Regions from separate parts of the Allobosea sp. F3-2 genome, predicted to be linked through region 1. Evidence: riboswitches for the same ligand, from Rfam matches in the RefSeq annotation. Region 1 holds a riboswitch; each other region holds the start of a gene.
The links. A riboswitch is a leader RNA that binds a small molecule or an ion and turns the genes downstream of it on or off. The one in region 1 is predicted to bind thiamine pyrophosphate.
Positions count from the first base shown of each region.

Region 2: another riboswitch for thiamine pyrophosphate. It lies ahead of thiC (phosphomethylpyrimidine synthase ThiC); the one in region 1 lies ahead of FQV39_RS22315 (LuxE/PaaK family acyltransferase).
Region 3: another riboswitch for thiamine pyrophosphate. It lies ahead of thiO (glycine oxidase ThiO); the one in region 1 lies ahead of FQV39_RS22315 (LuxE/PaaK family acyltransferase).

Region 1 covers NZ_CP042331.1:4,831,035-4,836,044, forward strand. The annotation lists gene FQV39_RS22305 (ABC transporter ATP-binding protein) at 1-610, opposite strand, end outside; gene FQV39_RS22310 (acyl-CoA reductase) at 600-2,048, opposite strand; gene FQV39_RS22315 (LuxE/PaaK family acyltransferase) at 2,054-3,130, opposite strand; TPP riboswitch at 3,219-3,346, opposite strand; gene ggt (gamma-glutamyltransferase) at 3,485-5,010, shown strand, end outside.
Region 2 covers NZ_CP042331.1:4,008,535-4,013,544, forward strand. The annotation lists gene FQV39_RS18385 (hypothetical protein) at 1-563, shown strand, start outside; gene FQV39_RS18390 (hydroxyethylthiazole kinase) at 885-1,616, opposite strand; gene thiC (phosphomethylpyrimidine synthase ThiC) at 1,622-3,499, opposite strand; TPP riboswitch at 3,579-3,683, opposite strand; gene FQV39_RS18400 (hypothetical protein) at 3,744-3,941, opposite strand; gene FQV39_RS18405 (hypothetical protein) at 3,986-4,270, opposite strand; gene FQV39_RS34225 (OmpA family protein) at 4,382-5,010, opposite strand, start outside.
Region 3 covers NZ_CP042331.1:1,944,738-1,949,747, forward strand. The annotation lists gene FQV39_RS09010 (thiazole synthase) at 1-409, opposite strand, end outside; gene thiS (sulfur carrier protein ThiS) at 411-608, opposite strand; gene thiO (glycine oxidase ThiO) at 592-1,587, opposite strand; TPP riboswitch at 1,666-1,767, opposite strand; tRNA gene FQV39_RS09025 (tRNA-Ser) at 1,966-2,056, shown strand; partial or broken gene FQV39_RS09030 (LysR family transcriptional regulator) at 2,412-3,294, opposite strand; gene FQV39_RS09035 (alpha/beta fold hydrolase) at 3,432-4,349, shown strand; gene FQV39_RS34125 (calcium-binding protein) at 4,832-5,010, opposite strand, start outside.

The DNA of each region.
Region 1 (5,010 bases):
CGGCCTCGCCGATATCATGGGTGACGAAGAGCGCGGTTGTGCCATGGAGAGTGCAGAGCCGCAGCAGGTCGTCCTGCAATTCCTCGCGCGTCAGGGCGTCGAGCGCGGCGAAAGGCTCGTCGAGCAGCAGCAGATCCGGCTGGCCGACCAGCGCGCGGGCGACGGCGACGCGGCTCTGCTGACCGCCGGAGAGCTCGGTAGGCCGACGCGCCGCAAAGTCCGCAAGGCCGACCCGGGCGAGCAGATCGAGCGCGGCGTCGCGGTCGGCGGCGGTCGGGCGGCGCTTCAGCGAGACCGGCAGCAGGACGTTGTCGAGCGCGCTCAGCCAGTCGAGCAGGGTCGGAGCCTGGAAGACGAAGCCGGCGCGGGGGCTCGGGCCATGCAGCGCCTCGCCGCCGATGCGGATGGCGCCTTCGGTCGGCCTGAGCAGGCCGGCGGCGAGCTTCAGCAATGTGGTCTTGCCGCAGCCGCTGCGGCCGAGCAGGCAGTGGATCTCGCCGCGCGGGATGACCCAGTCGACGCCGTCGACGATCGCGGGGCCCGCCGCGCCATAGCGATAGCGGACCTGCTCGATCGCGACGAATCCGGGTGTGGGGAGGTCAGTCGACATAGGGTGCGAACCCTTCCGCCGCCGCTTCCGCGCTCTGCTCGACCTCGGTCAGGGTGACGAGATCGAGCAGGCTGAAGCGCCCGTCATGGTGCCAGCCGGCTTCCGGCGCCGTCATGCGGCCGAGCGGGGCGATGCGGGTGACACCGACCGCGCCGAGCCCCTCGGCGAGCCGAAACAGCCTCTCCGGCGCCGCCGCAACGCCCGCGGTCTGCAGGAAGCTGCGATGAGGCGCGACGAGGGCCGGGACATCGTCGAGGCTCTCGACCGAAACCAGCTTGAGCGTGCGATTGAGACCCGTTGGGCTTAGGTCCTCGGCTGCATCGACATGGACGATGCTCCACGTATCGGAGGGCTCTCCGAACAGTTCGGTTCCGCCGTCCAAGGCGCGTATTTCCTGTGCGCCGCGCCAGGCGACGATGGAGGTGGCTTCGCCTTGCGAGAGGGCGCGACGCGGATGGCGGTGGGCGAGGGCGCCGAGCTCCCGCGCGACGTAACGGGCGAATTCGGCGGGGCTGACCCGTCCACCGCGTTCGACGAAGAGCATCTGCGGCGAATAGCAGCCCTGCTGCTCGTAGCGGGCGACGTCATGAGCGGCGAGCCGGGCAAGCGCCGGCGCCTTGCGGCTGTCGAGCGCCTCGCGCGCGATCACGCCGAAGCCGATCTTGTGGCCATGCGGAAGGAAGCGTGTCGTGATCGGCAGCTTGGCGCGCAGGGCTTCGAGCGTGTCGTTGCCGGCATAGGCCATAACGGTATTGGCCTCGCGCAGGAAAACGGGTTCGGCAGCCGCTTCGCCGCCCTTCCACCAGACGATGGCGAGGCATTCGCCGAGTTCCGGGTCGATCTCGGTGATGAGGCTGGCGAACCAGCCGGCGGTCAGCGGCTCGGCCGAAGCGAGCTTGCCGATGCTGCCAGCCTTGACCAGGAGCCCGCAGATCAGGCTCCAGAGCGAGAGCGCCGGGACGTTCCCGGCCCAGACATGCAGCAGCAGCTCCGGGCCATGGGCGCGCAGATAGCCGCCCTTGGGCGTCGGCTGGAAGCCGTCGAGCACGGCGGGATTGGCGAAATCCTCGGCCAGGAAGCGCAGGAGCTGCGGGCGCCGGAAGGTCTTGAGATAGCCGGTCAAGCCGAGGCGGACGGTTTCGCGATCATAGCCGGTGACGATCGGCAGCAGATATTCGGCCTTGCGTCGCAGCGGGTGCGCGCGGTCGAGCAGGCGCGCGATGGCGGCGTCGATCGCAGCGACGATGCGTGCGGTGTCCATCCGCTTCAGCCGGGCGCGGGCGTTGCTGCGGACATGCGCGCAAAGAGCCGCGGCCTGCGCCTCGTCGAGCTCCGGCAGCGCAATGGTGGCACTCTCACCCCAGGCGCTATGGCTGACCTTACGCCAGCGCAGCGTCTCGCGGCTCAGGCCCGGCAGATGGCCCGCATGCTCGATCACGTCAGTCAGCCTCGCGCTGCCGCCAGGAATTCGGCCACGGCGACGGAGCAGCCTTTAGAGGCTTCGCCATCGACTCGGCCGAACAGCTTGAAGCCGCCCGGCACGATCTCGCCGGCATCCTCGGTCAGGATTGCCGAGACGCAGTTGAAATGCGCAAGGTCGTGGTGGACGATGACGCCGCGCTGGCCCTCCGGCAGGTCCGCTCCGGTCAGCGGATCGATCACGCGGCTGCGGATCCAGTGCGGGCCGGATTTGACCGACGGGCAGGCCGCATTGCCATCGTCGTAGAGCTGGGAGCTCAGCTCGGTCATGCCGTACATGTTGATGCAGGATGAGCGCGGCACGCCGAAGGCGGCGGCGAGACCGTCATAGAACTCGTCCGGCCCGAGCTCGCGCGACTGACCCTTGAAGCCGCCGGTGTCGAGGATGAGGCTGCCTTCCGGCAGGGAAAAGCGCCGGCCGCTTGCCGCAAGCGCATCCATCAGCGGTACGAAGGAATAGCTCGCGCCGAGCAGGGCATAGGGCTCGCCGCTCGCTTCGGCTTGCGCGAGCGTCGGCAGCAAACGGTCGAAATCGAGGCCGGCCGTGCCGATGAAGACCTCGGAGTCGGGCGTGCCGCATTCGCGCCGGGCGAGGCCGAGGTAGTGCGCGAGAGAGGAATTGGGCAGCTCCGTCTCGTCGGGGAAGAGGATGCCCATGCGGATGCGCTCGCGGCCGCGCATGAAGCGCTTGCGGAAGTTGACCAGCATCGAGCGGCTCCAGACGGCGAGCGTTGGATGGTAACTGCGGCCGCGTATCCCTTGTGTCGTGCCGCTCGTCATGAAGACGCGCTCCGCCGCTTCCGGCGGGCTGCAACTCAGGGTCAGGTCCTTGAAGGCGGTGATCGGCACGGCCGGGATGTCGCGCCAGCGCCTGACCGAGAGCGGCGTGCGGCCGCGCTGCAGGGCGAAGCGCTTATAGGGCTCGTTGTTGCGGAACTGATAGGCGAAAACCTTCAGCGCCATCGCCTCGAATTCGGCTTCCGACGCATCGGGAAGCGCGATGAACGCCAGGAGCGCCTCGATGATCTCGGCTTGCGTCACTGCGGCCCACTCCGTCCGGACGCTCGCGGGCAATCCGAGAGCGTCGATCGCGACAGGATCATGGGCGCAAGCTGGAATCAGGGCCTCGACGGCCGCATGTCCCGCATCCCTACGCCGGCATGATCCGGATCAGGTTCGTAGGGTCACCGCGTTGCCGGGCCTAAAGCCCGGCCGGCGGAATCTCAGCCTCCTAGCGAGGCCCCCCTGGGAACAAGGTTTAGGTGGGGCTTCGGGCCATGGCTTGTCAAGCGTTGCCGGCGCAGGGCCCGTTGTATTCGGCGAGAAGCCGGGACATGGCGCGCATGTCGAAGAAGAGGCTCGACGCCGGCCTGCAAAACCGTTTCTGTGCCGCCCATGAACGTTTCCGCACCGCCGCCCCGCATCGCCTCCTTCACCTGCGAGAAGAAGCCGGCCACCGGCTCGCGCGGGATGGTCGTCACCAACCATCCGCTTGCCTCGGCGGCGGGTGCGCAGATGCTGCTCGCCGGCGGCAATGCGATCGATGCGGCGGTGGCTTCGCTGTTCGCGCTGACCGTCGCCGAGCCGATGATGGTCGGCATTCTCGGCGGGGGCTTGAGCCATATTCGCCTCGCCGATGGGCGCCATGTCGTGATCGACAATCTCTCGACTGCACCGGTCCATGCGACGCCCGATATGTATGATTGCCTCTCGGACGAGATCGGCAGGCAGCGCGATACGCGCGATCGCGAGAACGTGGTTGGCGCCAAGGCGGTCGCCGTGCCGGGCGCGCTCAAGGGCTGGTGCGAGGCGCTGGCGCGCTTCGGCACGCTGCCGCTGGCCGAGGTGCTGCAGCCGGCGATCGGGCTGGCGGAGCGCGGCTTCGTCGTCACGCCCTATCTCTCGAACTGCATCACCGACAATGCCGCTGATCTTGCCCGTGATCCGAGTCTTGCCGCTCTCCTGCTGCCGGGCGGCCAGCCGCTCCAGTCCGGCGCGCGGCTTATCCAGTCCGATTATGCCGCAAGCCTGAAGCTGATCGCGGCGGAAGGACCGCAGGCGCTCTATGGCGGGCGGCTCGGGCGGGCGCTGACCGACTACATGGCCGCGAATGGCGGGCTGATCGATCAGGCTGACCTCGCCAATTACCGCATCGAACTGCGCCAGCCGATCCGCGGCTCCTATCGCGGCTACGAGATCATCGGCCCGCCGCCGCCTTCGTCCTCGGGCGTGCATATCGCGCAGATGCTCAATATCCTCGAAGGCTACGACATCGGCGCGCTCGGCTTCGGCTCGACGGATGCCGTGCACCTGCTGGCCGAGGCGCTGAAGATCGCCTTCGCCGACCGGGCAGTGGCGACCGCCGATCCCGCCTTCGTCAAGGTTCCCGTCGATAGGCTGATCGACAAGAACTACGCCGCTGAGCGGCGCGCGCTGATCGAGCTGGGCCGGGCGAAGAGCTGGACGGCGGGGCTGTCAGGCGGCGAGTCTGCCGACACGACCCATGTCACCGTTGCGGATGCGCAGGGCAACGTCGTCAGCGCGACGCAGACGATCAACGGGCTGTTCGGAGCCTGCGTCCAGATCCCCGGCACCGGAATGATCGCCAACAACTACATGTTCAACTTCGACCCGCATCCCGGCCGGGCGCTCTCGATCGCACCGGGAAAGCGGGTCTTCACCTCGATGGCGCCGATGATGGCGCTGAAGGAGGGCAGGCTCGCCTTCGCGCTCGGCCTGCCCGGCGCTCTGCGCATCTTTCCCTCGGCGCTGCAGGCGATCGTCAACCTGATCGACCATCGCATGACGTTGCAGGAGGCGGTCGAGGCGCCGCGCGTCTGGACCGAGGGTGGCGTGCTCGAACTCGAAGAGGCGATTCCCGAGGCCGTGGCGCAGGAGCTTGCGGCGCGCGGCCACAGGAT
Region 2 (5,010 bases), 820 kb from region 1:
TCGTCGAAGCCTGCTCCGTTTCCTTCGGCGATGCGCCCGTCCCGGTCACGGCGCTCGGACGCCCGACCGGCGTGCCGCGCTACCGGCTGGAGGCGCCGATCTGCCCGATCGTCTTCGACGTGCTCGACGGTGCCGTCCTCGTCGTCGAGCCGACCGAACCTTGCGTCGTCGAGGCGGCCCAGTGCCGGATCGATCCGCGTGGCCTGTGGGGGCCGGACGCACGGACGATCGCCGCGCAGGCCAAGGAGATCGAGCGGGCGCGCGGCGCCGCCGAACGCGCCGTCCGCGAGGGCTACCGGACCCTGACGGCCAAATCCGACGCCGTCGAGCAGCGCTCGATCGCCCGCGAGCAGGCGGGCTTCTCGTCCGAGCGCGAGACGATCTGCCGCGATTTCCAGCGCGAGGGCCAGATGGGCTTCTGCGCCGCCCGGATCACGGAGGCGCGCGCCGCCAGCCTGCGCGTGCGGCTCGGCCTCAGCACCGAGCCGAAGCCCGCCGCGAAGCCCAAGCCGCGCCCGGCAGCGCCGAAGCCGGCGCCACTCTCGCTCACCCCGACGCAGTAGCAGGGCCAGTACCCGCGGGAACCGCGAGTCATCCCGGGCGACCGAAGGGAGACCCGGGATCCATGCCTGAACCTTGGCCGGAAGCGCTCCGGCATGACTCCCGGATCGGCGCGGCTTCGCCGCCTGTGGGATGACGGCGCGAATTGAGCGCATGTTGTCCGAGCCCGTTTTGACATGATCGAGCCCTCATCCTGAGGAGCCATTCCGCGAGGAATGGCGTCTCGAAGGATGCTCCAGGAGGCTCAGGAGACATCTGGAGCATCCTTCGAGACGCGCCTAACGGCGCTCCTCAGGATGAGGGCTGACATTCCAAACTGATTCTCAGGCCATCCGCGCGCGCAGCGCCGCCTCGTCGAGCCCGGCGAGCGCATCGATCAGATGCATCGCGAAACTGCCGGGGCCGGCAGCGCGCTCGGCCGCGATCTCGCCGGCGATGCCATAAGCAGTGAGCGCCGCAGCGGCGGCGATCGCAGGGTCCGTTTCGACTGCCAGGCAGGCGGCGATCAGCGCGCTCGAAGCGCAGCCGAGTCCGGTGACTTTCGTCATCAGCTCATGGCCATGGCTAACGGTGACAACACGCCCATCGCCTTCAATGCGGTCGACCTTGCCGGTGGTCACGCGCAGGACGCCATTCGCCCCGCTCATGACGGGAGAGAGCGCCGCCATCTCGGTGGCATTGCCGCGCACAATGACGCCGGGCAGCCGCATCACGTCCTCGGCCAGCTGCAACCGAATCGACGACAGCTCGACGAAGACCGGATCGAGCACCAGCGGGATGCCGCGGTCCCGCGCCACGGCGAGGAGCTTCGGGATGGCGCGCTCGCCCTCCGGGCTGATCGTGCCGAGATTGATCAGGATTGCGCCTGCTCCCGCTGCGACAGCAGCAACCTCCTCCGGATGGCTTGCCATCGAGGGTACGGCTCCGAAGGCGAGCAGCATGTTGGCGGTGACGTTCTGTGCCACCGTATTGGTCAGGCAATGCACGCGCGGGCGACGCTCTGCCACCCGCGCGAGGATCGACGCGACCTGGGCCGCGTCGAGACTGTCGTTCATGCTGCTCATTCGGCCGCAGGTAGATAGATGCTGCCGCCCTTGTCGAGGAATTCCTTCGACTTGGCCGCCATGCCTTCTGCTGCCATCGCTTCAAGGTTGGCGCGCTCATTGTCGCTCATCGCCTGCACCTCGGCGCGCAGGTCCTGGGTGATCTTCATCGAGCAGAATTTCGGCCCGCACATCGAGCAGAAATGCGCGACCTTGTGGGCGTCCTTCGGCAGCGTCTCGTCGTGGAATTCGCGCGCCGTGTCGGGATCGAGCGCCAGGTTGAACTGATCCTCCCAGCGGAAGTCGAAACGGGCGCGGGAAAGCGCATCGTCGCGAATCTTCGCGGCAGGATGGCCCTTGGCGAGATCGGCCGCGTGGGCAGCGATGCGGTAGGTGATGACGCCGGTCTTCACATCGTCGCGGTTCGGCAGGCCGAGATGCTCCTTCGGCGTGACGTAGCAGAGCATGGCGCAGCCATACCAGCCGATCATCGCAGCCCCAATGCCCGAGGTGATGTGGTCATAGCCCGGCGCAATATCGGTGGTCAGCGGGCCGAGCGTGTAGAACGGGGCCTCGCCGCATTCGCGCAGCTGCTTGTCCATGTTCTCCTTGATCTTGTGCATCGGCACATGGCCGGGGCCCTCGATCATCACCTGGCAGCCCTTGTCCCAGGCGACCTTGGTGAGCTCGCCCAGCGTCTCAAGCTCGGCGAACTGGGCGCGGTCATTGGCGTCGGCGATCGAGCCGGGGCGCAGTCCGTCACCCAGCGAGAAGGAAACGTCGTATTTGCGCATGATGTCGCAAATCTCGTCGAAGCGCTCGTAGAGGAAGCTTTCCTTGTGATGCGCCAGGCACCAGCGCGCCATGATCGAGCCGCCGCGCGAGACGATGCCGGTGACCCGCGATGCAGTCAGCGGGACATAAGGAAGCCTCACGCCGGCATGGATGGTGAAATAGTCGACGCCCTGCTCGGCCTGCTCGATCAGCGTATCCTTGAAGACCTCCCAGTCGAGCTTGATCGGATCGCCGCCGACCTTTTCCAGCGCCTGGTAGATGGGCACGGTGCCGATCGGCACCGGCGAGTTGCGCAGGATCCAGGAGCGGATGTTGTGGATGTTGCGGCCGGTGGAGAGGTCCATGACCGTGTCGGCGCCCCAGCGGATCGCCCAGACCAGCTTCTCGACCTCTTCGGCGGCGCCGGAAGTCACGGCCGAATTGCCGATATTGGCGTTGATCTTGACCAGGAAATTGCGGCCGATCGCCATCGGCTCGAGTTCGGGATGGTTGATGTTGGCCGGGATGATGGCGCGCCCACGCGCGATCTCGTCGCGGACGAATTCGGGCGTCACGAATTCCGGCACAGCGGCGCCGAAGCTCTCACCGTCGGCATGGCGCTCGCGGGCGCCTTCGAGCATCGCGGCGCGGCCGAGATTCTCGCGATGCGCGACATAGATCATCTCGGGCGTGATGATGCCGGCCTTCGCGAACTCGTATTGCGTCGCCATCTGGCCCGGCTTCGCCTCGAGGATCGGGCGCTGCGCCGGGCAGGCGGGCACGAGATGTTCTTCGCCGATATGGCCGTTATCGGCCGCCGTGACGGCGCGGCCGGGCACGGTCTGGAAGCCGCGGGCGTCGAGCCAGGCGCGGCGCGGCTGAACCAGGCCGGCATTGAGGTCGATCTTGGCGTCGGTTTCGGTATAGGGGCCGGAGGGATCGTAGATGCGCACCGGCGGCTCGGCATCGGTCGTCAGCACGACCTCGCGAAAGGGCACGCGCATCTCGGGATGATCGGGCGCAGCGACATAGATCTTGCGCGAGCCGATGATCGGGCCCGTCGTCACGCTTTGCGGCGCGGCCTTGACACTGTTCTTCTGGGGCTTGGTGTGGGCATTCATGAGGATCTCCTCCTTGGTTCAGGTCAGGAGATCCGGGCTTGAAAGCGGTCCAGTCGCTGTCTGCGGGCAAGATTTGAGCCTTGCGATCGCGTTCCAGTCCCTCCGCCGGTATGACCCGGATCAGGTTCGACGGGTTCGGCTTCGAAAGCCATCTCAGCCCTTGCGGGCACCCCTCGGAACAGCGGCGAGGTTAGGCGTAGCGCGGCCACTTGGCAACGGGCGATCGGAAGGGGGGAAGAAGCCTTCAGGCGGAGCGATCGACGAGGCCGCCCTGACCGGCCGGAAGGCTCGCCCTGGTCTGCTCGACGCTTTGCTGGAGCATGGTGACGAGGCTTTGCTCGGCCTGCGCATTCTGCCTGAGCATCTCGACGGACAGCGCCTGCTGCGTCGAGGCGGCCTGCATCGTGACGATACTTTTGGCAAGGGAGACGGCGTCGCTCATGCGGGCGACGCTAGTGTGCCGGCCTTGCCAAACCCTGAACGGCCTCAGGGCCTGATGATCGAGGGCACCGGGCGCGGCATCGGCGGGTCGCGACTGGGCTGCGGCGGGCCAGCCTGTGCCCTGTCGTCGCGCTGCCCACGCCCCTCGGCACGTGGCGGCGTGGCCCGCTCCCCGGCCGGCGGACGCGCGGACTCATCGGCACGTGGCGCCGTCGGCACGCCGGGGGCACGCTGTTTCACGGCAGGAGGCGCATTCTGAGCCCAGGTCGGAAACGGCGCGAACGAACCTGCAAGCACCAATCCCGCCATCGCCAGAGCGGAAATCTTCATGGCGGCATCTCCCATCAGCGATTCCTCCGGAAGAGGAACCGCTATGGGCGCGCGGGGTTCCCCGCACGCAGCGAAGAACGGGGCCGCCCATGGAGCAGCCCCGTCCGAGGGTCAGCGGTTCTGGCCGGTCAGCAGCGGCGTGATGCGCCGCAGCGTCACGCGCCGGTTCTCGTGGGAAGCCTCCTGCGTCTGAATCTTCAGATACTGCTCGCCATAGCCCTGGGTCGTCAGGTTCTCCGGCGGGATCTGGAAGTCGCGCGTCAGGATCTCGGCGACCGACTGGGCCCGGCGATCCGAAAGCGAGAGATTGTCGACATCGGGACCGACGGCGTCGGTATGCCCCTCGACGAGGAACACCTCGTTGGGCGAGCTCTGCAGGGCGCGCTTGACCGAATCCGCGATCACGGCCAGACGCCGCCCCTGATCCGGCGAAACCTGCCAGGAACCGGTGTCGAAGTTGATCGTGTCGATATCGACGCTGCGCATGCGGGCGCGCAGATCCGGCGAGTAGCGGACCTCGTCCAGCGTATAGCGACGCGGTATCGCGGCGATCGGCGGCGCCATGATCGTCTCGTAGATCAGCGCCTCGTCGGCCTGATCCGCATCGACGATATAGCGCTCGCGCGGGATCGGCAGCGGCGGCGGCGGCAGGATCACGACATCATCGGCGAAGCGCCCAGGGCGATCGCGCAGAGTATTGTCGATGATCACCACCTCCCGGTCATCGCGATCGATACGGG
Region 3 (5,010 bases), 2.9 Mb from region 1:
CGATTACGAGGTCCTCGGTCGTGTACGGAAAGACCTTGAAGCCGTCATCGCTGAGAATGCGGGCTGCCTCGACCAGCCCGATCACGTCCGGCTGCAACGTGTCATCCTCGCCGATCACCTCGAGCTTGATCCAGTCGGTGCCGAAGACCTCGCGGGCCATCTCGGCGGTGGTGACGGCTTCTTTGACGGTATGGCAGCCGGCCGTGTTCGGCAGCACCTTGACGCCAAGCTCGCGGATCAGCGCCCAGAAGGCCTGGCCGGCCCCGCCCGCCGATTCCCGGCGCAGCGAGACGGTGACGACCTCGGCGCCAGAGCGCTTCACCGCCTCGGCCAGGATGGCGGGCGACGGGTATTGCGCCGTGCCCAGGAAGAGTGGGTTCTGCGGCTCGAAACCATAGAAGGATGCCATCTCAGCCTCCCTGCATCGGTGCGACGACCTCGATGCGGTCGCCCTCGCTCAAGTTCACTTCGGCGCGCTTTCGCGCCGGCACGAATTCCCCGTTCACCGCCGTCGCGACGATGCGCCCGCCATAGCCGAGCTCGGCCAGCGCCTCGGCCAGCGTCTTCGCGGCGATCTCCTGCGGCGCGCCGTTAAGCAGCAAGGTCATGCAGCATCTCCGGGTTGGATTCCGGGTTCAGAACGGCATCCGCCGCCATTCCCGCCATGGCGGGGCTGAGCAGGAAACCGTGGCGATAGAGCCCGTTGACGTGGATCACCCGCCCGCGGCGCGTCAGCCGCGGCAGGTTGTCGGGAAAGGCCGGACGGGCATCGGTGCCGATCTCGACCACCTCCGCCTCGGCGAAGGCCGGATGCAGCGCATAGGCCGCGCCGAGCAGTTCCAGCATGGCGCGGGCCGAGATGCGACCGCGTTCGCTGTTCTCGATCATGGTCGCGCCAACCATGAAGAGCCCATCGGCGCGCGGCACGATGTAAAGCGGGATACGTGGATGCAGCAGCCGCACCGGCCGCGACAGGCGGATCTCATCGCTGCGGAGCAGCAGCATCTCACCCTTCACGCCGCGCAGTTCCGGCAGGACATCGCACGCCGACAGCCCCCGGCAATCGAGGACGATGTCTGCATCGAGGTCGGCAGGTTCGACCGCGCTGCCGAAATGAATGGCCGCTCCCTTCGCTGCGAGCCGCTCGGCCAACGTGGCAATCGCCTCGCGCGGATCGAGATGCGCCTCGCTGGCGAAGAACAGCCCGCGCGAGAAACGCCCGGCGAGATGGGGTTCCAGCCCGGCAATGGCCTCGCCGTCGATCTCCTCGAAATGGCTGGTACGCTGGCCGAAACGGCGCAGTTCCGAGCGATCCCTGCTGGGCGCGACGACCAGCGTGCCGTTGCGGGCGACGCCGCCAGCATGATGATCCCACCAGTCGGCCGCCTGCTGCCCGAGCCGGATCACCGGCTCCTCGGCGCTCTCGCCCTCGCACCAGGGCGCGAGCATGCCGCCGGCATACCAGGAACAGGCTTCGGCCCCGATCCGCGGGCCGCGTTCATGCACGGTGACCCGCGCCCCACGCGCCAGCAGTTCGGTGGCGCAGGCGAGGCCGACGACGCCGGCGCCGACCACCGCGACGTTCAGGTCTGAGCGAGGGCGAGATGCCGTCATGCTATTCCCTGCTCCCGGGAAGGCAGCGGCCGGTGGCGCGAACAAGGTGTCTGCGAGCCGAGGACCGTTCCCTTCGCCGGCATTACCCGGATCAGGTGCGATGGGTTGGCGCGAACCACGCCTCTCAGCCTTTCGGCACCCCAACGGACAAGCGCAATCTAATGGCCACACTACCGGGGAGCAAGTCGAGCCGGCGCAAGGCTCCTTTGCGGCCGCCTCCTGCCCTCTCGACCACTCCCTTACCAAGGGAGTGCGCCTTGGTCTGTCCAACGCGGATGCACAGGCTGCGCGAAGGAAGTTGTCGGCGAGGCTTGTCAAAGGGCTCTGCAATCGGGCATAGAGCCTCTCGCCGGAGACGTGGCCGAGAGGCTGAAGGCACTCGTTTGCTAAATGAGCATACCCCACAAGGGTATCGAGGGTTCGAATCCCTCCGTCTCCGCCACTCCTAAGCCCTTGAATTTAAAGGGTTTTTCTGTTTTGCGTTCCACGAACTGACACAGCAGCCTGACACATTCGGGACCTCAGAATCCCGACTGGTTCGGGAGCGTTTATGTACCTGCATCGGCGTGGGGCGCATTGGTGGATTCGTAAAGCAGTCCCTGTAGACCTCGTGGAGATCCTTGGTATCGCGGTAGTCCGCCGTCTCTGCGCACCAAGGACTCGGCCTTGATGCCAAGACCACATGAGGCGCTACAGCGGACCACGACCACACTGGCAGCGAGGCGTCTTCAAGCTCAGATCGCAGAGGTTCGAGCTGAGGGCGATCGACGATTGCCACGTATGCGGTCCGGGCGAACTCAGCCTTCCCAGTAGGGCGGACTGCCAAAGGCCTGGCGGAGGCAATCAGCGAAGGCGCGCAGGTTGGCCGAAGGGCGGCGGCCTTCGGGATGCGCCAGATAGATGAATTCGGGCTCCGGCTGGACGCCGATATCGACGACGCGAAGGCGCCCGCTGCGGATCTCGGCGCCGGCGATGAACAGCGGCAGCAGGGCGATGCCGAGACCGGCCAGCGCCGCATCCCGCATCATGTCGCCATTGTTGACGCGCAACGCCGGCCGCCCGCGCACGCTGACGATGCCTTGCGGGCCGCGGAAGCTCCAGTCGCCGACGCCCCGATTGGTGTAGAAGATGCCGCCATGGCCTTCGAGCTCGGCCAGCGAAGCCGGGGTGCCGCTCTGTACCAGGTAATCCGAAGCGACGAGAACCCTGCGGCTTGGCGCGAGCGTCCAGGCGACGAGCCGCGAATCCACGATCGGCCCATGCGGAGAACGGCGTCGTAGCTGTCCGAGGCGGCATCGACGCGGCGGTCGTCGAGGTCGAGCGTCAGCTCGATCTCGGGGTGGCGGGCGAGGAACGGGTAGATCGCGGGGCCGAGATGCATGCGGCCGAAGGTGACGGGCGCCGAAATCCGCAACGAGCCGACGAGGGCGCCGCGTCGGCCGCGGCCTCCTCGACCTCGCCGGTGATGCGCGTGGCGCGTTCGAGAAAGGCGGTGCCGTCCTCGGTGAGCGTCAGCCGGCGGGCGCTGCGATGCAGGAGCGTGGCGCCGAGGCTGTGCTCCAGCTCGGCCAGGCGGTCGCTGACCACCGATTTCGACAGGCGCAGCCGGCGGGCAGCCTCGCTCAGCGAGCCGGCTTCCGCGATGGCGACGAAGGTCGCGATGCCGTCGAGCTTCAACATCGTTCGGCTATTCCGGACCTGAATTTCGCTGATGCGATGCTCATCCGAACGAGAGGTGAATGCTACGTTGCGTCATGCCAACGGGCTGACAGCGACGGTCATCGGCGACCGCCCTCCCGGCAGGCGGGAGATGTACCATGTTGAAAATCGCTTTGGCGCTTGGCGCCCTCGCCTTCGCGGCTCCGGCGGCCGCACAGGTCCCTGACTTCCCGGCCTCCTTCAGGACGCAGGAGATCACGACCAACGGCACGACTATCCATGTCCGGGTCGGCGGCCAGGGGCCGGCGATGGTGCTGCTGCACGGCTATGGCGAAACCGGCGACATGTGGGCGCCGCTGGCGGCGGATCTGGCGCGCGACTACACGGTGATCGTGCCCGATCTGCGCGGGCTCGGCCTGTCGTCCAAGCCCGCCTCCGGCTTCGACAAGAAGACGCAGGCCGGCGACGTCGCCGGCGTGCTCGACGCGCTCAAGATCGAGCGGGCGGATCTGGTGACGCACGACATCGGCAACATGGTCGGCTTCGCCTTCGCCGCGCAGCACCCGCAGCGCGTCCGCCGCTTCGCCCTGATCGACGCGCCGGTGCCCGGCGTCGGTCCCTGGGAGGAGATCCTGAAGAATCCGCTGCTCTGGCATTTCCGCATCGGCGGGCCGGACATGGAGCGGCTGGTCGCCGGGCGGGAGCGCATCTATCTCGACCGCTTCTGGAACGAGTTCTCGGCGACGCCCGCCCGCTTCAGTGAAGCCTCGCGCGAGCACTACGCCAAGCTCTATGCACTACCCGGCGCGATGCATTCGGGCTTCGCCCAGTTCGCCGCCTTCGATCAGGACGCGATCGACAACCGCACCTATCTGGCAGCCGGCGGCAAGCTCACCATGCCGGTGCTGGCAGTCGGCGGCGAGAAGTCGTTCGGTACCGCGATGGCAGCGGTGATGAGGGCCGCGGCGGCCGATGTCACTGAGGGCGTCATTCCCGATTCCGGCCACTGGATCATGGAAGAGAATCCCACCGCCACCACCGCCTTGGTCCGCGCCTTCCTCGACAAGGGGCGCTGATCGATCCCGGCGTTTTCGACGTTCGTCCTGCAGCTTTCACGGGGGCGTTTTCGGAGGTCGGCCAGAGTGATCCACCCCGTTGAATTGGTCCACCCTGAAGTATGTGTTTTGGCAGACAGGAGGACCGAGATGCCGAAGAATGTGAATCAGCACCGAAGCAGGACCCAGGGCAATATGCGTGCCATCTTACTGATTTAATACGTCAACTTGGAAGATAGCTGAGGTCCCGATCGGCGCCGATTCGTACCCCAGAAAGAGCAGAAGCCGCGTGTCAAATCAAAGCATTGCGGTGATCTGAGGTAGGGTCCTGCTTCGGTGCTGTTTCACAGCCTTGCCCGGAATCGGACATTTACATGCTGGGGAACGGGCCCGTTGGCTCCCCTCGCCGCCGCTTGTTCCGACGATATCCTCCCCGTCGTCCCTCCCTCACGGTTGGGCTGTTTCATCGAGATCATTGAGCATCAGCGATCGCCGCCAACGCCCTAGGAGAAAACGATGTCGTCGGTCGAAAGATCGGAGAGCGAAACCCCTTCGATGAGGATGCCGTAGTCGTCGCGGCCGGCGATGGCGAAGTAGACGCCGTCCGGCGTGCCCCGCGAGGCTGCGAGGAAATCGTCGTAATCGTAGACGAAGCCTGCCTGTTCGAACCGGATCACGTCGT